Regions from separate parts of the Paenibacillus cucumis (ex Kampfer et al. 2016) genome, predicted to be linked through region 1. Evidence: riboswitches for the same ligand, from Rfam matches in the RefSeq annotation. Region 1 holds a riboswitch; each other region holds the start of a gene.
What was found. Region 1 has a riboswitch for thiamine pyrophosphate ahead of thiC (phosphomethylpyrimidine synthase ThiC). Riboswitches for the same ligand answer to the same signal wherever they lie in the genome.
Positions count from the first base shown of each region.

Region 2: another riboswitch for thiamine pyrophosphate. It lies ahead of H7T88_RS24870 (ABC transporter substrate-binding protein); the one in region 1 lies ahead of thiC (phosphomethylpyrimidine synthase ThiC).
Region 3: another riboswitch for thiamine pyrophosphate. It lies ahead of H7T88_RS16650 (thiamine phosphate synthase); the one in region 1 lies ahead of thiC (phosphomethylpyrimidine synthase ThiC).

Region 1 covers NZ_JACLIC010000051.1:58,005-65,068, forward strand. The annotation lists gene H7T88_RS26970 (helix-turn-helix transcriptional regulator) at 1-629, shown strand, start outside; gene H7T88_RS26975 (zinc ribbon domain-containing protein) at 711-1,553, shown strand; gene H7T88_RS26980 (hypothetical protein) at 2,052-2,219, shown strand; gene H7T88_RS26985 (aspartate/glutamate racemase family protein) at 2,359-3,033, shown strand; gene H7T88_RS26990 (hypothetical protein) at 3,138-3,581, shown strand; gene thiC (phosphomethylpyrimidine synthase ThiC) at 3,660-5,453, opposite strand; TPP riboswitch at 5,880-5,993, opposite strand; gene H7T88_RS27000 (IclR family transcriptional regulator) at 6,155-6,898, opposite strand.
Region 2 covers NZ_JACLIC010000045.1:99,829-106,892, forward strand. The annotation lists gene H7T88_RS24860 (ABC transporter permease) at 1-73, opposite strand, end outside; gene H7T88_RS24865 (MTH1187 family thiamine-binding protein) at 73-363, opposite strand; gene H7T88_RS24870 (ABC transporter substrate-binding protein) at 922-1,962, opposite strand; TPP riboswitch at 2,179-2,291, opposite strand; gene H7T88_RS24875 (DUF2798 domain-containing protein) at 2,432-2,917, shown strand; gene H7T88_RS24880 (hypothetical protein) at 2,972-3,151, opposite strand; gene serS (serine--tRNA ligase) at 3,798-5,096, shown strand; gene H7T88_RS24890 (Ig-like domain-containing protein) at 5,519-6,631, shown strand; gene H7T88_RS24895 (GrpB family protein) at 6,755-7,064, shown strand, end outside.
Region 3 covers NZ_JACLIC010000025.1:83,048-90,111, forward strand. The annotation lists gene H7T88_RS16640 (hypothetical protein) at 1-585, shown strand, start outside; gene H7T88_RS16645 (ABC-F family ATP-binding cassette domain-containing protein) at 640-2,193, shown strand; TPP riboswitch at 2,233-2,342, shown strand; gene H7T88_RS16650 (thiamine phosphate synthase) at 2,602-3,321, shown strand; gene thiO (glycine oxidase ThiO) at 3,399-4,643, shown strand; gene thiS (sulfur carrier protein ThiS) at 4,640-4,843, shown strand; gene H7T88_RS16665 (thiazole synthase) at 4,927-5,694, shown strand; gene H7T88_RS16670 (ThiF family adenylyltransferase) at 5,691-6,740, shown strand; gene H7T88_RS16675 (response regulator transcription factor) at 6,883-7,064, shown strand, end outside.

The sequences.
Region 1 (7,064 bases):
CGGAAGCCAAAAATGAAGATTTTCAGGCCAGCACACACCGATTCATCGTGGATTATTCAACGTGGACACACCCTGAAGCACTGCAACAGAAATTAAAGGTCATCGATCAGGGAATCGATCAACTTCAATGCATTCATTTTGCCTATTGCAGCGCCGAAGGTGCAGAGACCTGTCGCACGGTTGATCCACACACCCTTGTGCTGAAAAGGCACGCGTGGTATCTGTACGCCTTTTGCCATGAACGGAATGAATTCCGTATGTTCAAGCTGGTTCGCATGAAAGAGGTTGTGCTTGCCGAACAACATTTTGAACGTCAATCCATCAATCTTCAGGACAGACCGTGGCAGCAGGAATGGAGCCGTCCGAACAATCACATTGGACTCACGCTGAAATTCCATGCCCGTGCCCGTCATCTCGCGGAAGAATGGTTTGGGATTGAGAATGTACTGCCTGACGGGAACGGGTATTATATCAGCCAGATCGCTTTCCCTGAGGATAACTGGCTATATGGATTTATTCTCGGTTTTGGCGCGGACGTGGAGGTGCTGGAACCTCTGCATATTCGGGACAATGTATGCCGGATGGCAGAGCAGATTGTGCAAAATTATAAAACCTCAGCTCAAACCTGACAGACAGCTGTCCAGTTCCTCCCCGTATACTTCAACTATGTTCAGGTTGAAGTTGTACATATAACCGAGGAGGAATGAATAATGAACGTTACCGTATGTCAAAGCTGTGGAATGCCACTCACAAGTACTGATCAATTTGGTACAGAAATGGATGGCAGCACCACCCGTGAATACTGCATTTATTGTTACAAGGATGGCAAGTTCGAACAACCAGGCATGACGCTAGAAGGCATGATCGAGATGTGCACCGCTATTCTCAAAGAAGAAGGCATGGACGAGGAATCAGGCCGCTCGATGCTACGCAACCAACTACCTTTTCTGAAACGCTGGCGTAATGAAGGAAATGTAGGAAACGGTCCGGACGGGACAGCGACTGTCGCTCATGCACCTATTCATGCTGGAGCACCATCATCTGACTTTGCTTCTGCGGTGAACGATACTCTGCTGACCAAGGAGCCTGTTCGCTATGTCACCCTTCCAGGCAAACGCTTAGCCGGATTGTCCGCACGTACAACCAACGCAATTGAGATGAGCGGCCAAGGCAGCATCGGTGCGTTGTGGGGCCGTTATTTTGCCTCCGAACACATTCCGGATACTGAGGCTGCACGCTATGGCTGTTACACGGATTACGCGGATGGCATTGCTGGAGAATATACCATTTTGATCGGACATGAAATCGGCGAGGAAGAACGACTACCTGAAGGTTTCGACGAGGTACAGTTACCGCCTGCTACCTATGCAGTGTTTACTTCGAGAACCGGACCCATGGTTGAGGTGGTCAGCGAAGTGTGGGGAGCGGTGTGGGCGTGGAGCCATCAGCAAGACCGTACATTTACCGGCGATTTTGAGTACTATGATGAACGCAGTTTAGACCCGGAACATACACAGGTGGATGTATATATTGCGGTAAACGAACGTAGGTAACGGAAGTAATACGAACGGATACCCCTCTTCAGAAAAGAATTTAAAGAGAGAATCAAATGAGGAAACCTGTAGCTGCCAAGTGGTCTTGGCAGCTTTTTTGACATTTTTCGATCAATATACCCCGACCATAGAACCAAGTTAGTTAGCATATACCATACCTAGTCACTTGGACATATGTCTTAGAGGCAAGCACCATTGACTTCCCTAAAATTAGGACCATTCACATAACAACCGATACCATGCTCCCATGCCTCGCCTTTTATATCAGGTTCTTTGTTCCTGAATTTCCCTAAAACCGTTTACATCTTCTGAATACCGGGTAAAATCACTACATCCGAGTCGGAATAACGATTGAATTTCCGCTTCTTCATGTAACAAGTCATATGTACCTATATGCGTACAAGGTGAATTCATTTTATTTTCACCAACAAAACGAATGTTGAATATACATTCAAACTAACGATGCATGTCCATCATGCATGTAAGGAGGAAACCAAGATGATCCGCATGCCTATTCAGCAAATGATCCCGTACCACCACCAATATCCGCGCAACACGGAGACCAATGTGCCCAAAAAGGAAAATGAGAACACTCAAGGCCTATCCTTCCATGAAATTTTACAGCAAAAAATGGCGAAAAAGAACGTATCCATGAACATGAGATAACGCTTTACATCTTTCCGGCTACTCCCTATACTACGTGTAAAAGGTGACATTTCAGGCGCGAAGTTTCTTAACCGATGGTTCACTCTAATTGTGTGATCTAGGCGCGTCTTGTAGCCACTCTACATAAAGGGGATTGCCTATGAGCACCATTGCCTGTTTCCACGCGCATCACTCCAATATCAGGTTGATTGAACAAGCCTTGACTTCCTATAATATCGAACTGGTTCACTATGTAGACCCCGGTCTTGATCGGCTCAAGCATGATGAGCATTTCAATAGTGCGCTTGTTCGGGAAAAAGTAAATCAGACATTGCAATGGATGAGCCGCTGTCACGCTGACGCCATTCTTGTAACATGCACCTTGTTCGCTGCCGTACTGGAACAAATACAACCGTTACCGATTAAGGTAACGGGTATTGACGATTCACTGCTCGCGATGATGGTAAAATATCCGAAGCGGTATTTGCTTGCGTTTACCAACCCTGCCACCGTAGAGCCGACGATGGCTCGATATCGTGACTATATGGATCGACACTTGGCAGGAAAGAACAAGCCTGAGCTTGAATCCGTGTTGCTCCCTGGTCTATTCGACATGATCATGCGAGGTGACCAGGAAGGCTACATCACCGCGTTAGAAGAAGCATTGCAGCAGCTTGCTCTTGAACGCAAGGATACTTGTCTTGTCGCTGCTCAGCTTTCCATGGCTCCTGCCGCTGAGCAGGCATCTTCCGATACAAGTATGACCATCTATACGCCGCTTTCATTATTAGGCGCGAATCTGGAGCGGGATATCGGTATCACGAAGAAAGTATAAGCATTTTCGCACTGTTTGCAGTTTCTAGTACGCGGTACCCTGCTTCATGACAAGGTTGGTCAGCCACAACTATGTAGACTTTTTATTTTGGAGGGAATGTAACCATGAAACATCTCACTGTAGAACCAGGTCAATCCATCGGGGGTATCCGTTTAGGCATGACACAAAATGAAGTTGAACAAACGGAAGCTTTCGGCTTTGATCCCAACGTGGAATATGATGCTCAAGGCAAAGTACATTTTATTGAATTTCATGAAAGTGATGAGTATAAGTGTATGCTGGGAGAACTTGATCTGCTTGGCACCGAGGCTGACATTTTGATACCGCAGTTGGACGCTATTGCGCCATATGACCGTGAAGATCCCGAGCTTGGTTGCAGTTTCCAGTTCGATCAGATCGGTTTGATCCTGTGGCGTCCGGTACCCATGACCCGAGAAGATATGAAGGAGCCGTGGTTCCTGGAGATGCCGCCTGAAAATCAACAGGATGAAATGAAACATCTCTGCTTCTCAACCGCAGCCGTCTATGCAAAAGGATATTACGAGTAACCTACAACTTAACATAAAAAAGTGACCCAAGCTCAGGCACTACAGTCCTGTCGGGTCACTTTTTTCAGTTGTGGAAGCTTACGACCTCGCCCGATACTCCTCAGCCTTCGCCTGCATCCCGGCGGCTACTGCTTCATCATCGTTCAGGCCGCGATCTGCGGCAAAGGCACGGATGTCCTGCGTGATGCGCATACTGCAGAACTTCGGTCCGCACATGGAACAGAAATGTGCTTCCTTCGCCCCTTCTGCGGGTAACGTCTCATCGTGGTAAGACAGTGCCCGTTCTGGGTCAAGTGACAGGTTAAACTGATCTCTCCAGCGGAACTCGAAGCGTGCCTTCGACAGTGCATCATCCCGGCGCTGAGCGCGTGGGTGGCCTTTGGCTAGGTCTGCGGCATGGGCAGCTATTTTATAAGCGATAACCCCTTCACGTACATCATCCTTGTTCGGAAGCCCCAGATGCTCCTTTGGAGTGACATAGCAGAGCATAGACGTACCAAACCAGCCAATCATCGCTGCCCCAATCGCAGACGTAATATGATCATATCCCGGTGCGATGTCTGTGGTCAGTGGCCCGAGCGTATAAAACGGCGCTTCCTGGCAGATCTCCATCTGCAAATCCACATTCTCCTTGATCTTGTGCATCGGCACATGCCCCGGCCCTTCAATCATCACCTGCACATCATGCTTCCATGCAATCTGCGTTAATTCCCCAAGTGTGGCGAGCTCCGCCATCTGTGCTTCATCATTGGCATCGTAGATGCTACCTGGACGCAGTCCGTCCCCGAGGGAGAAAGCAACGTCATACCTTTTCATAATCTCGCAGATTTCTTCAAAATGAGTGTACAAAAAGTTCTCCTGATGATGTGCCAGGCACCACGCCGCCATAATTGACCCGCCTCTAGACACTATTCCCGTCATCCGTTTCGCTGTCATCGGAATATATCGGAGCAACACACCCGCATGAATTGTAAAATAGTCCACGCCCTGCTCCGCCTGTTCAATCAGCGTATCCCGGTACAACTCCCAAGTGAGGGCCTCCGCCTCGCCATTTACCTTCTCCAGTGCCTGATAGAGCGGCACCGTACCAATCGGCACTGGGGAGTTACGGATGATCCATTCCCGTGTGGTATGAATGTCTTTGCCTGTGGAGAGATCCATTACCGTATCCGATCCCCAGCGAACAGCCCAGGTCATCTTCTCCACCTCCTCCTCGATAGAGGAAGATACAGCGGAATTACCTATGTTGGCGTTGATCTTCACGTGAAAATGACGCCCAATCAGCATCGGCTCACTCTCCGGGTGATTGATGTTGGATGGAAGAATAGCCCGGCCGCTCGCCAGCTCCTGCCGCACGAATTCAGGCTCTACGCCTTCACGAATAGCGGCGTACTCCATCTCGGGCGTAATCAAGCCCTGCCTTGCATAATGCATCTGTGTGACAGAGCGTCCAGCCTGAGCACGTAGCGGTTGACCGCGGAATCCCGGGTACTCCTCTGCCCCGGCTCTCCGTCCTCCCGCCTTCAATCCGTTATCCTCCGGCTTCACTGCGCGGCCCTCATATGCTTCAACGTCACCGCGCTCCATAATCCAGTGATTTCGGAGCGCAGGTAATCCCTTCCGAATATCCATCTGGAATTCGGGATCGGTCATCGGGCCGCTCGTATCGTAGACACGCAGCGGCTCATTATGCTCCACCCCTTGGGGAGTATTCGTATCATGAAGGGCAATTTCACGCTCCGGTACAGCAATGTCCGGTCGTGAGCCCTGAATGTAGACTTTGCGGCTGCCCGGGAAGGGTTGTACCCCTCCAGCCGCTCCGGTTTTCTTTTCCACCGGATGACCATCGCGCCCTGTTTCCTCTATTCCCATCTGTTGCCCTGTTTGGTTACCTGTATTCATGTCTCCTGTTTCCTCCTCTGTGATCTTCATTTGCCCATATCGTCCACCAATGTGACAGCTTTGACTTACCACACCTGTCTGGAAAAAGCAGAGCACAGAAGCACAGCAGGATTGACCCTGCATAAGCAGCTAGAATGATCCAAAAGACAACTTTTATGTACAATCAGCATGAGCACGAAACACGAGATCACTTCTCTTAGAAGTCCAGGCATATATGCCGCAATTATTGTGCTGTCACTTCCAAGGTGAAATACAACAACTGAATCTCTGCTTGCCGCTGTAAATAAAAAAAGCCGGTTCCGAAGGAACCGACTAATGTCCATCACCATACACGCAACAAGGGCCACCTGCTGCAATACAGCATGGATCCCGGGTTAACGTCTGTGGTGTCTGTGGTCATATGGCCGATTACTTCCCTACGCTGGTATGATCCAGATCAGGTGCAAAGGGTCCGGGATCTCATGCGATCCCGTCTCAGTCCGGACAATTCGGACTCCCCCAGTAACGTAAACGTATTGCGACAATCAAGCCGCTGTTCAACTTAAAATATGACATTCAACCGACCCCGCTGGGTCGTCCATTACAGAGTAGCGTAATCTGGGCTTAAATTCAACCTTAATATTCCAGAGAGGAAATTCCCTTCGAGCAAAACTTCATGCAAGAGCCTTCCCCTATGGCAACATAAGTCCCATTTGTACAGCTGCTTCTTTCAACACAGGCGCGTACTCATGTAATGTCTCTTGCGAGAGCCTGCTAACAGGTCCAGACACGGAAAGCGCTGCTGCAATGTTGCCTCTGCGATCCATAATTGGCACAGACACAGCGGCAGCTCCCGGCTCGCGTTCCTCATAGCTGGTTGCGTAGCCACTCACTCGAATGTCTTCCATTTGTGCCAGATAGACGGCCGGATCGATAAATACTGGCCATTCCGGGCCGTTCATCAGTTCCTCCCGATCCTCATCAGCGGCAAAAGCCATTAATACTTTGCTGGAGGCTCCTACGGAAAGCGGCAGTCTGACCCCTACAGGTGCAACCCGCCGAATCGCCTGATCACTCTGCACAGCCTGAATCCGAATCCGTTCACCGCCGTCACGAAGGTAGAGACTTACGGTTTCGCCCAAGCGATCACGCAGCCTCTCCATTGCAGGTAACAGCAAAATTGCAGGATCGTCACTACGTGACATATGCGCTGACAGCTCCCAGATCCGAATACCTAGCCGATACTTTTCGGTTGCCGCATCACGTATTACGAACCCCCGATCCTCCAGTGTAGCCATCAATCGATGTACCGTACTTTTGTGCAAACCGATCTGACTAGCAATTTCAGTGAGTCCAAGATCACTGCGCGTGGTAAAACATAATAATATATCCAGCGCCCGTTCTACAGCCCGGACGGTTAACTTGCGGTCTTCCATGGCATGATGCCCTCCTCATGTTTCATCACATGAAACTTGGTTACATAAATTATATGAGAAACGGTCTCATCTGTAAACCAAAAAGAACCGTTTTGAAGATGATCTGAAAACAAAAAAATGAACAAGGATATCCAATTGGCACATCGTAATCTCCTGTAATTTACAC
Region 2 (7,064 bases), on a different contig from region 1:
CCCCTTGCCATATCGCAATAAAGAGAATAACCGCCACAAGGGGCGGCCATACACTTCTGAAATAGGTAAACATTAGCGATATTTCTCCGTCAGTGTATCCATGCTGAATCCGTCCGGGCTATGTGCGATTTTGATCTGGGAGATGATACTTGGACTACCGGCTTCCACAAGCACCTCGTGCATTTTGCGAACAACCTCCAGCAGTTCATCCAGTTCGCCTTCCATGGTGGTATCTAGCGCATTGACCTGATATTTCAGGCCGGATTGCTGAATCACTTCGATGGCACGGTCTACGTATGGATAGGAGTTCTCGCCGTTCGGTGTTTTGGGAATAACCTGAATACTGAGTAATGTACTTGCCATGAGAGATTAATGCTCCTTTCGGGTGTGGGTGGATAAGTAGATATGGTCGTTGTACTCTATACCACTCCGATTGCAGTTCCCTCCCTAGATCGCTGTTATCCCCGAATTTTTAAATTCATCTTATAAAAATATTTCAATGTCTACACGGACACTTCAATGACAGAATAACCTTCCAATCCCTGTTATCCCCAGATTTTTTTGATTCCCTTTTCCAAAGGGGAAAATCCGGTGATAAAGGCGACCGCTCCGCTTTTTCAGGTTTTTTCTGTCCTTTCCGTTATGGTGTAAATAAATAGTTTAAATTATCAAGACGAGTAAATTCGGGGATGCGGGTGACTGCTTCGCTTCTTTAGAAGGGTTCTGTCCTCTCCGTTTCTTGTGTACAAAAAATTCAACTTATCCATTAAGCTGTGGAAAAAATTCAAGAGAAAGCGTACTTCTGAGGTAGCTTTCCATAGAAAGCCCTATAAGTGATCGCTTCGCTTCTTCAAGTTTTTCCTGTCCTCTTCGTTCAAAACGTGTAAATATCAAAGTTCATGGTTACATTTAGATTTAATATTACTGTGGTAAAAATTCGTTGGTGTATGCTTTCGTTACATCAATCTCTTTATCCAGCAGTTTCTTGCTGAACATCCAGTCGGTGTAGTTCTTCCACACCTCTTCCTTTTGTTCACCCCAGCGAGGGGCATCATCTTTGTATTTCGGGCTGAGCCACTTTTGACTTGCGAGTACTAATTCTTTGTCCAGGTCGGGAACAGCTTTGATCAAAATGTTCGCTGCTTCTTCAGGGTGATCAATCGCATATTGATATCCTTCAGAAGTGGCCTTCAGGAAAGCTCTCACCAGTTCAGGGTCTTTCTGAATCGTCTGTTCATTGGTCACGAGTACAGGGGTGTAATAGTCCAGCGCTTTGGCATAATCCTTCACATATAACATGTCAATCGGTTCCCCGCGTAATTCAGCCTCAATTCCTGTCCAGGCATAGAAAATCCACGCAAAGTCGATGTCCCGTTTCACAGCTGTGAAGAAGTCGGCATCGCCCATGTTAATCTTTTTGACTTTGGATACGTCAGCACCTTCGCCCTCCATAATGGATTGCATCACCGCTTCTTCCACCGGGGAACCCCAGCCGCCGTAAGTTTTACCTTCAAAGTCTTTGGGTGATTTGATCTTACGATCCACTGGAGCGGCAAAACCGGATGTATTATGCTGAATAACTGCGGCAATCGACACAAGGGGAACGTCCTGCGTACGCGCCTGAGTTACACTTTCCTGATAACTGACGCCAAACGGTACCTCACCCGAGGCAACCATCGTATCCGCACCGCCGGCTCCTGGCTGTACAATCTCCACATTTAAACCTGCTGCTTTATAAAAACCTTGGTCCACCGCTGCATACAGACCGGTATGATTCGTATTTGGAGTCCAGTCGAGCACGACCTTTACATCTTTCCGTGCAGTACCGCTCCCCTGGTTGGTTTGGTCCGAACCTGTCGCACCTTGCTGCTCTGTTGGAGCGGCTTCTTTGCCACCACATGCAGCTACGGTAACGAGTAGCACACACATGAGTAACATTCCCATCGTTTTACGCCATTTCATCGTGTTTCTCTCCTTCGGTATGTCCGGCCGGATGGCACGGGGGTACTCCTTGGCTTCATATCCAATCCCTTTGCATAAATCGACGGATTTATACGTGCGGGTTATCCGAATAACGTCATTTTTCTGTTTCTGCTTGTCAAAAGAAAACAAAAAAAGCGCCCCGTAATCTGGGACGCGTGCAGGCGTGAGAGAGTGGCGTTCAGCTTATAGCTGTGCCGTTGCAATATACTCCGATTCCTACGCTGGCATGATCCAGATCAGGTCTAAGGGTTAGTATCTTGATGGGATACACTCTCAGCCGGCCAATTCCGACTCCCCTGGGAAACTATGAAGTTACGGGCATTACTAGGTGTAATTATAGGCCAGTGACGGGAGTGTGTCTAGTCGGTAAATCGTTCACAGAATGTTCACTTATGTGAGTGTAGCCCGATTGTCTATAATGATCCAAGTTACAGAAAGGATGAGTGTATTGCCAGTAAGCAAGAAACAACAAGTGATTTTTGGACTTATGATGTGTACAGGAATGGTCGTAGTGATGATGACCTTCAATCTATGGCATACGGGGATGTTAAGTCAGATGTCCGTGCCGCAGCTATTGCTCCAATTTGTAATCTGTTTTGCCATCGCCTTTTTGGTGGAGTCGTTCATCGTGGGACCGATAGCGAGAAAAATCACATTTTCCTTCTCATTTGCGAGGTCGAGTAAAATTAAAGGTTTAGTTACGATGTCCTTTTTCATGGTAATCGGCATGGTTTTGCTCATGTCTTTATATGGCATCATTACAGCCTATACTGCAGGTCAGCTAGAAGGAGATTCCGTAATCAATGCGTATCTTCATACGATTGTACGTAACTTCGGTCTGGCATTGCCTTATCAGTTGATTGTACTCGGGCCGCTAGTGCGTTATGTATTTGGCAAGTTGTTCAAGGAACCAGCAGCCGTTGCGTCGGTTTAAATCATCGTATCGTTATCCATCATAACAAAAGTATTTCCTGGGCAATCCTGTGGTTTAAGAAGTTCTAGCGTAAGCGATCCAAAACAAAATACCAATAACCACAGCGGCAATAATGATGGTAGTGAAAACTCCGCTCAACCATGAACCTCGCTGGGCTTGGCGGGCAAGTTCATCTGCTCTTTGTTTGGCGGCTTCGCCCTCGGATGAATTCAGATGGTTTGGGTCCATATTCATGCAATATCTTCTCCCCTCGACAGCTTAATTTACCATAGTCTGAACTGTTATATAGGACAACTCATATATATTTGAAAAACGGTTACTCGACTAATTGTTTAATGGAAGCTAAAGCCATGACGATACTAATTGCAAGAAGGAAAATACCTCTGAATTTAATACGTATGATGTCGGAAAGTATTAACTCGTCTTTATTCCGGTTGAAAGGCCAGGAATTCGGTATGAGCAGGGCTCTGATTCCAAAGACGAGTCCGAATAAACTAATCAACAGAAAGATGATGAAGAAAAACATAAATTCACCCCTTGTTGTTTTAGAAGTTATTTCAATTGTACTTGATCCAGCTTTGGAAAGATACGTAAACGGGCATATATGAGTTGCAATGTTGTTCTGTCTTCGTATATACTGAGAAACACAATTACAGATCGGATCATGCCGTTGAAGAGAATCCAACTCAGAGGCGTTTTCGCCAGGGAGCGAATTGAAATTATCCCAAGTTAACCGGAACCGCCCGTTATCGCGGACCAAGAGGCTGATCAGGAGATTTGAACTGATTTGGCAAGTTGGGTGGCACCGCGAGCAGAGCGCTCCTCGTCCCAAGGGATGAGGGCGCTCTTTGTATTTTTTTAGCCAAAGGAGACGGTGATCATGTTAGACATGAAGTGGGTTCGTGCACATGCAGAAGAGGTTCAGGCGGCGGCAGACGGGAAAAAGATCAAGGTGGATATTGCTGTGTTACTACAGCGGGATGACGAGCGCAAGGTACTTTTGCAGCAAACAGAAGAATCGCGTCGTCAGCGTAATACACTATCGGCTGAGATCGGGAAGCTCATGCAGTCGGGTGAGCGTGAGCAAGCGGAGAAGATGCGGGCACAGGTTAAACAATTGAATGAACAGCTGGAGCAAGAGGAAGCCAAGCTGGCGGTAATCCAGGAGGAAGTGACCAGACTGCAATGGCTGTTGCCTAATATCGTGTCGCCAGATACGCCTGTGGGCTTGTCGGATGAAGATAATGTAGAGCTACGGCGAGTGGGAGAGCTACCTGTGTTTGACTACGAGGCCAGAGATCATGTCGAGCTGGGAGAGATGCACGAACTGATCGACATTCCGCGCGGCGTGAAGATCGGTGGAACGCGAAGCTATGTATTGAAGGGGGCAGGTCTGTTGTTACACCGGGCGGTACAGCAACTTGCACTGGACCTGTTGCTGAAGCAGGGATTCACCCCGCTGGAGGTTCCACTCATGGTCAGGGAGGATACACTGGTAAACACCGGATTTTTCCCGACAGGTAGGGATCAGGTATATGAATTGCAAGGAGAGAACAAATGGCTGGTCGGCACATCGGAAGTACCGCTGGTTTCTTATTATGCGGATGAAGTGATTGATGTGAAAGAGCCCGTAAAGCTGGCCGCAATATCGACATGTTTCCGTAGTGAAGTAGGCTCGGGAGGACGGGATGTACGGGGCTTGTACCGTGTACACCAATTTGCCAAAGTAGAACAGGTCATCCTGTGTGCGCCGGATGCGGCGGAATCGGAACGGATGTTACAGGAGATTACGGGACATGCAGAGGAATTGCTGCAACGGCTTGAATTGCCCTATCGTGTAGTGGCGGTATGTACGGGAGATATGTCTCAGAAAACGTACAAACAGTATGACATCGAAACATGGATGCCAAGCCGCGAAGCATATGGGGAAACTCATTCGTCGTCGAATTTGCATGATTTTCAGGCTCGGCGTTCGAACATTCGCTGCCGTGATGAGGAGGGCAAGTTGGTCTACTGCCATACGCTCAACAATACTGCCGTAGCTTCACCGCGCATTTTGATCCCACTGCTGGAAAACCATCAGCAGGCAGATGGCAGCATTTATATTCCGGAAGCTTTGCGTCCATATATGGGCGGGGCCGAACGCCTGATTTTGCCAGAGCATGAGCAGGGTGAATAGAAGAAATACAGTGGTTTCAACTTAATGAAATGAAAGAAGCAAATAAAGAGGAGCCCTTATCGGGTTCCTCTTTATTCAAACATATGATCAATAGCCCATTGAATTTTTTTTCTGTATTTCTGGTGTTTGTATACGCTCCATAGTTCACCTGTATTTTTAACGCAGCTTCCATTCAAACTCGTTAATAATTTCGATTTTTCCGGATTGCAATGCCTTTTTCAAAACGATTGCAGGCCGTTCTCATCAGTAAGACCATCTCATCTTCTGAGCGTACCTTCGTAGATGTTGAAGTGGAAATGGCTCTCATTGCACTTTGTCATTTAACTTTAACCATCCAATGTCCGATATAAAGTATAGTAGATAGTAAAATATTAGGCGAAAAATAAATTAAACGGTTGGATGATGGGAGAATGAGACTGGACATGGACAAGAGTCGAATCAAATGGTCGTTACGAGGTATGCTTGCTCTAATTATCGCACTTACGGTTGTATTGCCTACGTCAGTTTGGGCAGCGTCAGGTGATGTCATTTCAATTGAGATTTCAGGTAGCAGTCCGCAGAAGATGAATGTGGGGGAGACTACATCCTATCAGGTGCTGGCGACGGTGGAAGGCGCGGACCATAAACAGGATGTTACCGGGGGAGTAAACTGGTCCACTAGCAATACTGCTGTGGTGACAATCACAAAAGGTAAAGTCAAAGCGATCGCTGCAGGCGAAGCTACGATTGTTGCTCAAGTGAGCGGGGTTAAAGCACAGGTGGTTGTTCAGGTGCAGGATAAAATCAAAAGCATCAAGGCTTCACCTAATGCGTATACGTTTGTAAAAGGAAACGAAGGCACGCTTCCGAAAGTCAGCATTACGCGTGCTAATGGCAAGGAAGAGGAAGTCACATCTGATATTGTATGGACGGTGTCCAGTAACCTGGCTGTGATTGAGAACGGAAAGATCAAAGGCGTCACTCCTGGTAAAGTGATGCTGCAAGGGAAGTACGGGTCGACTCTCGTTAAAGTACCGATAACGGTGACAGACACCATTAGCAAGATAGAGGTTAAGCCTGCAACAATCCAGTTAACGATCAAAAAATCTACCCCGCTTAAAGTGATGGGGACGTACTCCAGTGGCAAAACAGTCAATCTATCCAGATCTGTGATATGGACGTCATCCAATCCTGGCGTGGCAGCAGTGAAAAATGGTACGGTCAGAGGGATGAACGAAGGACAAGCCACCTTGACTGGTACGTATCAGGGTCAGACCGTTACTGTACAAGTCAACGTAGTACCTACCCTCCAGAAGCTGATTATAGGTCAGAAGAGTTTGGTTTTGTCTCCGCAGTCCAGCTCGGCTCTAGGGGTAATGGCTCAGTATGATACAGGGAAAACGTTGATGGTGACAGGAAGTGCGGTGTGGAGCAGTTCTAAGCCGAATATCGCCACCGTAACAAATGGCAGAATCGTTGCTGTAGCCAAAGGTAAAACAAGCATTACCGCGAAGTGGGGCAATAAAAAAGTGACGATACCTGTGACGGTAAAATAATGTTCCCTTTTTCCATATAAGTGTTGATCAGATCGAATTGAATCCATGTATACTATGAGGGAGGCGTACTTATGCGTCTCCTTTTTTGAACATAGAATCGAGCTTCGAGGAGTGATTATGGAAATGACCGATCAGATGAACCCGGAGAATTGGCCTGCATGGGCCACGGAACCTGTAGAAGTTGTAGGAGCTAACCCCGCTTGGAGTGCGCAGGCTGAGGAAGAAATTGCGCAGTTAAGAGAGCTTTTGAAACACCTGGAAATACATACATTCGAACATATAGGGAGCACATCCATACCTGGTTTGTCTGCCAAGCCAATTATTGATCTGATGGGGAAGGTGCAGTCCTGGGATGACATGGAGCGCATTGCCGAGAAGTTGAACCCTGTAGGCTGGAACTACGTTCCGCCTGAACTGGATGGCCGGGAATACA
Region 3 (7,064 bases), on a different contig from region 1:
TCAGATTCAGACGGAAATAGCATTAATTTCACACTTGACGGTTATGTGTATGCTTATGATGCTGGTGCAGGGAAATGGATCGAAGGATTTCAGCAGGAGCTGGCCTCGAATTCCACGATTCCATTGCTTCAGGACTCTACAACTTTTGAACAGGTGCGGCGTAGCCGGATCGTGACCCGAATACAGGAAGAGCTTGCAGACGTAATCAATCGACATAATGAATTTTCCAGGAGAAATGGTGTCGCTTATCTATTCACGATGCCTTTAGTCTCGCAGGAAGATTGGTACAATTCGATCAATGATACGGGTATTATGGCTTTTATACAGGGGATCGCTGTAGGGGGTCAGAAGATTAACAATTATGCCATTGGTGGAGGCCGGCTAGTCAAAAAAACAGCGATCATTGGCGGGATTGATCCCGAAACAGGCATAAAATATCATTATCCTGCCACCTGTAACCCCGGTTTTCGTGCTGAAGAGGTGTTTACAACTGCAAGACAGGCAGCGGCCAGAGGTTATTTCGAATATGATTGCTTCGCGCAAGTGTCATTACTTTCAGAAAAGACTGAACCTGTGCTAGAATAGGGTTTTGGAACGTGAACTAAAAGTAATGTATATAGATAGGAGCAGTCTCATCTTATGAGTTTATTGTCAGTAGAGAACGTCAGTCACAATTTTGGAGACCGTACGTTATTTAAAAATGTTTCGTTTCGTCTGCTTGCTGGAGAACGAGTGGGTCTGGTTGGGGCTAATGGTGCCGGAAAATCAACCCTAATGAATATTCTCACCGGAAAATTGCTTAAGGATAGCGGTAAAGTGGAATGGACGCCAAAAGTTCGATATGGCTATTTGGATCAACATACGAAGTTAACACCAGGCAAGACCATTCGTGATGTGCTTAAAGATGCTTTTTTGCCGCTACTGGAACTGGAGAAGCAAATGATGGCCATTACGGATCAGATGGCTGATGCCGATCCAGACAAACTTGAGCAGTTGCTTGAAGAAATGGGCGATATTCAGGAACAGCTTGAACAGGGCGATTTTTATCTGATTGATGTGAAAGTGGAAGAAATGGCAAACGGTTTGGGATTAAATGCAATTGGCCTTGATCGGGATGTTGCAGCTCTCAGTGGTGGACAACGTACGAAAGTCCTGCTTGCAAAATTGTTGTTGGAGAAACCCACTGCCCTTTTGTTGGATGAGCCGACAAACTATCTGGATGTAGAGCATATTGAGTGGCTAACTAGATATTTGAAAGACTACCCATATGCTTTTCTATTGATTTCCCATGATACAGAGTTCATGAATGAAGTGGTTAATGTCATTTATCATCTGGAATTTGCAAAATTGACGCGTTATGCGGCCAACTATGAGAAATTTCTTGAAATGGCGGATATGCAGAAAGCACAGCATATTGATGCCTATGAGAAGCAACAGGAATACATCAAAAAGCAGGAAGATTTCATTCAACGAAACAAAGCTCGAGCTTCGACCTCTGGTCGAGCGAAAAGCCGGGAAAAACAACTTGGAAAGGTCGAGCGAATTGATCGACCAGACGAAGCAGCAAAACCAACATTTAAGTTCAAGGATGCCCGCGCAAGCAGCAAAACCGTTTTTGAAGGTATTGATTTTGAGATCGGTTATACGTATCCATTACTACCTAAGATGACCATGACGATTGAACGTGGTGAAAAGATCGCGATTGTGGGGTGTAACGGGGTAGGTAAATCAACACTGCTTAAAACAATCTTGGGTAAAATAGCGCCAATAAGCGGAAAAACGTTTCTTGGAGATTATTTGGAGACGGCATACTTTGAACAGGAAGTGCGAGCCGGGAATATTACACCGATCGATGATGTATGGAACGAGTTTTCACATCTAACGCAGAACGAGGTGCGAGGACATCTTGCACGTTGCGGGCTCAAAAATGAGCATATTACGCGTCCGCTTAACATGCTGAGCGGGGGGGAGCAAGCCAAAGTCCGTTTGTGCAAACTATTGATGCGTGAGAGCAACTGGGTCTTGTTTGATGAGCCGACAAACCATCTGGATGTAACGGCGAAGGCTGAGCTACAGCGGGCGCTGAAGGAATATAAAGGAACCGTTTTACTTGTATCGCACGAACCGGATTTTTATGAAGGCTGGGTCACCAAAACGTGGGATGTAGAAGAGTGGTCCGAAAAAGCACGATGACAAAAAAAACCGGTTGTGGTAATATAGGCTACAACTTCATATGAACACTGGGGGGGCCGCACGATGCGGCTGAGATGGAAGAATGCGATTCCGGACCCTTTGCACCTGATCTGGATCATACCAGCGTAGGGAAGTGGCGCGTTTCAGCGAAAACGATAGTAATGATTCTTAACGTAAGAACAGGATTTTATTACATCGTGATGCCAAGCGGTTCAATATCAAATAAACAGTTATAGATTTGACTATCAAACTGTTTAACAGGTATTTGTCAGACGCTTGTGATTGAACTGAACCTTTGTTTATACGCAGCCACTCCCCTACGGGAGTGGCTTTTTTGGTTTTATATTTGTCATTACTACTTCTCCAAGCCTGTAGCTGAAAGGAGCGAGAACGAGATTGCATACCTTGATGTTTGATTATGATGCTCATGAATCAGGTAAAACTTCAACAGACCAGTGGTACAAGCGGACAGATAAATCTGTACCAACCTGTGGACTAGAGCAAGACTTTTTTGAGTTACATGTGATATCTACGAATAAAGCGGAACAGTCAGTCATGTTGAAGGCAGTCAAAGATATTTGGCCTTATGTGCATTACATTCATATCCGGGAAAAGCAACTCTCGCAACAGGAATGTTTTAACTGGGCCAAATTGATGGCAGAAGCGGGTGTTCCAGCTTCCCGCATTGTAATCAACGGTGCGAACCTATATTCGTCAGGCTATTTTTATCAAGGGGTACATTGGAGCCAAGATATGCTGGAAAGGGCAAAAGTAATGGTAAAGCCGGAGAACAAGCATGATTTGAGGCTCCGGTTGGGGATATCGGTGCATTCGTTGCATGAAGCGAGAATTGCCGAAGAGTATGGCGCGGATTACCTTTTTTTCGGGCATGTGTACGCAAGTGCAAGCAAACCGGATTCTGTAGCGAGGGGATTAGATGCGTTATCGGAAGTGTGCTCCAGTGTCAAGGTGCCTGTTATTGCAATTGGGGGGATTCAGCCAGATAACATTCGGGCCGTCAGGTCTGCGGGAGCCAGGGGTGCTGCTGTGATCTCAAGTGTGTTAAAACATGCAAACCCTGCTCATGCTGCTGCGCTTCTTAAACAGGCTGTGGAAGCGGTGAAGTGAATGTTTCTCGATCAAAAAGTTGGAAATGACGCCAACCTAATAAGATCGGAATGTTGTTCAAACAAGGAGATGACAAAATGGTACAGAGAGGACCGAGTCAACCCGAGGAAGTGATCGACTCATCGTGTGAACAAGATAAGTTTAAGCGGCTACCGCTATCCGAAACTTCAACTAAGAAACCAGAAACCTTTCATGCAGAAACAATCATTGTGGGCGGTGGAGTCATAGGCTGTGCGATTGCTTTTGAACTGGCATCCCGAGGTCAGGAAGTACTGCTTGTTGAGCAGTCGGAGATTGCTAGCGGAGCTTCATGTGCAGCTGCCGGCATGCTGGCAGCAGATAGTGAGGATTTTGCTCATCCACTCATGGCACAAGCCGCATATGACAGTAGGGAATTACTTCATAAGCACAAAGAGCAAATATCCGCTTTAACAGGTATGGATCTTGGCTTACGGCGCAACGGATTTATCACACCGTTTCGTTCATACGGTGATCTAAGTAAATACAAGGATAGACGAAATACCACTTCCGGAGTGCAGCAACTTTGGTGGGATCGAAGCACAGTGCAACGAGAAGCGTTGTGGTTGAATCGGGATACGTACGGCGCTTATTACCGATCATTGGAGAGCGAAGTGTTGCCCGTGTCATTGACAAGAGCTTATGCGAGGTCAGCTGAAATGATGGGTGCCCGCATTTTGGAAGGAGTTCAAGATGTTCAGCTGATCGTAGATAAGCATGGTGTTCAAGGGATTAAAACGGCTAAGGGAGAGATGTGTTGCAAACATATTATCATAGCTGCTGGTTTACACGGGGAGCAACTCATGCATCAAGTGGGGATCGTTTTGCCTTCAAGTCCGGTGAAAGGTGAAATTATGGCCGTTCGGTTTACTACAGATCAGGCTGGAGGCAGACCCGATCGCACGGTATATGCAGAAGATGTCTATATTGTTCCGAAAGCAAACGGAGAGGTATGGATCGGAGCAACCAGTTTGCCAGGAAGAAAAGATCACAGTGTATCGGCAAATAGTATGCAACGATTGATTGGAGCGGCAAGTTATTGGGTTCCGGGAATCAAGGAGGCGGACTTTGTGCGGGCATGGGCAGGTATAAGACCTTCCACCCCTGATGGGCTGCCGTATATAGGCAAATGTGAAGGGATTTCAGGCTTGTATGCAGCGTATGGACATTTTCGTAATGGGATATTGCTTAGTGCAATAACAGGTCGCTGGATCGCAGACATGGTAGAGGGCAAGAGTGCCGAAGAGATCGGGATCGAAGCATTTTCGCCTGAACGATTGAACAGAAAGGGGGTTATGTCGTGAACATTATCGTGAACGGCCAAAAGATGGAGGTTGACGACGGGTTAAATCGTGTCGACAAATTACTGCAATCATTTAACTTACAAGTGAAAACCGTGGTGGTTGAGTTGAATCGCAATATTTTGACCAAAGATCACCATGGAACAACAACACTAAGAGAAGGAGATCGGATTGAGATTGTTCATTTCGTCGGAGGCGGCTAAGCAAAGTGATTCACAGGCGTGGTTGAATCTTGTTGATTGAGTAGTTGGTAGTTGAAACTTGCTAAAACCTAGGAGGTTGAATGATGTTAACGATTGGTAAATATTTGTTTGAGTCAAGGTTGTTGCTTGGAACAGGCAAGTTCAGCGATATGGAAGTACAGAGTCAGGCTGTGGAAGCTTCAGGTACCCAGGTGCTGACCTTTGCTGTACGTCGTCTGAATCTGGAGGAGGCGGGCAAGCAACACTTTCTGGATACGCTGGATCTGAGCAAATACACATTGCTACCCAATACGGCGGGTGCTTCGACTGCGGAAGAAGCCGTAAGGATCGCTGAGCTTGCGCGAGCTTCGGGGCTTTGTGATATGATAAAAGTCGAAGTCATCGGAGACGGAGTAACGTTACTCCCTGATCCGCTTGAAACGTACAAGGCCTGTAGCATTTTGCTCGAAAAAGGATTCACCGTGTTGCCCTATATTTCGGACGACGTTATTTTAGCTAAACGGCTTCAATTGCTTGGTGTACATGCAGTCATGCCTGGAGCTTCGCCAATTGGAGCAGGTAGAGGGATCATTAACCCTTATAATCTCGAAATCATCATAGAGCAAGCGGCAGTGCCTGTTATTGTAGATGCAGGGTTACGCTCTCCCAAAGATGCCGCTTATGCCATGGAACTTGGGGCGGATGGTGTATTGCTTAACACAGCCGTATCTGGATCAGATGATCCGGTTGCCATGGCAAAAGCGATGCGGCTCGGGGTCGAAGCGGGCAGACTGGCGTATACGGCAGGCATGATTCCGGTGAAACGTTATGCAGCAGCTAGCAGTCCGGTGGAAGGAATGGTTCATACATGACAGATCAGTTACATCATGCGGAGCAGAGCGATCGTTATTCCAGACAGGAACGATATGCTCCGCTCGGCAAAGAAGGTCAAGCGAGGTTAAAAGACAGCAAAGTTTTAATTATCGGAGCCGGCGCACTTGGAACAGGTATTGCAGAAACGCTAGTGCGTTCCGGTGTCGGGCAAATTACCATTGTAGATCGGGACTATGTGGAGTGGAGCAACCTCCAGCGGCAACAACTTTATGTTGAACAGGATGCGATTGAGCGCATGCCCAAAGCGATGGCGGCTGTCAAACGTTTAACAGAAATCAATTCAAGCGTTCGCATCGAAGCCAAAGTGATGGATGTGCGCGTGGATGAACTTGAAGAGCTAGTGGAGCATACCGATTTAATCATGGATGCAACGGATAATTTTGATACAAGATTACTGATTAATGATATGGCACAGAAACACAATATACCTTGGATATACGGAGGATGTGTGGGTAGCTATGGCATTACGTATACGTTTTTGCCTGGCGAAACACCTTGCTTAAACTGCCTCTTAGGAGAAGTACCACTTGGTGGGGATACTTGTGATACGTCGGGCATCATTCCTCAAGCGGTGCAAATGGTGACAGCCAATCAGACAGCGGAAGCGATGAAGTTGCTAAGTGGTAACACAGCTGCTCTTCGGCGTAAATTGTTGTCATTTGATGTGTGGAGGAACGAGTACATATCCATTAACGTAAATGGGGCAAAAAAGCAAGAATGTGCATCATGTAGCCCAGCAGCTACGTACCCGTTTCTTTCTGCATCCAATCTGGAGAAAACCGATGTGTTATGTGGTAGGGATACTGTTCAGATTCGTCCTGCGCGCCGCATACAACTGGACCTTCCGCAGACAGCAGATCGATTGGAACGGCTTGGTGAAGGAAAAGTGGAAATGAATCCTTTTCTGGTGTCATTCACAACAGGTCAACATCGGTTGGTCATTTTTCAGGATGGTCGTGTCCTTGTTCATGGCACAAAAGATACGTCTGAAGCGCGTACGCTGGTTCATCGATATTTTGGCTAAACCACATCAATTACTTGTAATATCAAAACTCATGCATTGACAAAGTCTGTTCCCCGCGGGGGATGGACTTTTTCTTTTTATGGCATCCTAACGGTACAATCCATGCCAAGTAGCAACGGAAACCAGACGGGCCGGGTGAGAAATGATGAAAACAGCTATCATATTAGTGGGTACTGGGGATTTAGTGGGCCGTATAGAGCGTATCATGCAAGACGAGGGTTATGAGGTGAAGCATGTAGAATGGTATGAGTTGAACGACATAGAGGACTTTAGGGCTGTTCGTCCGCATTTGATTATTTTGGTGGATCGAGAGTCTGAGGATAT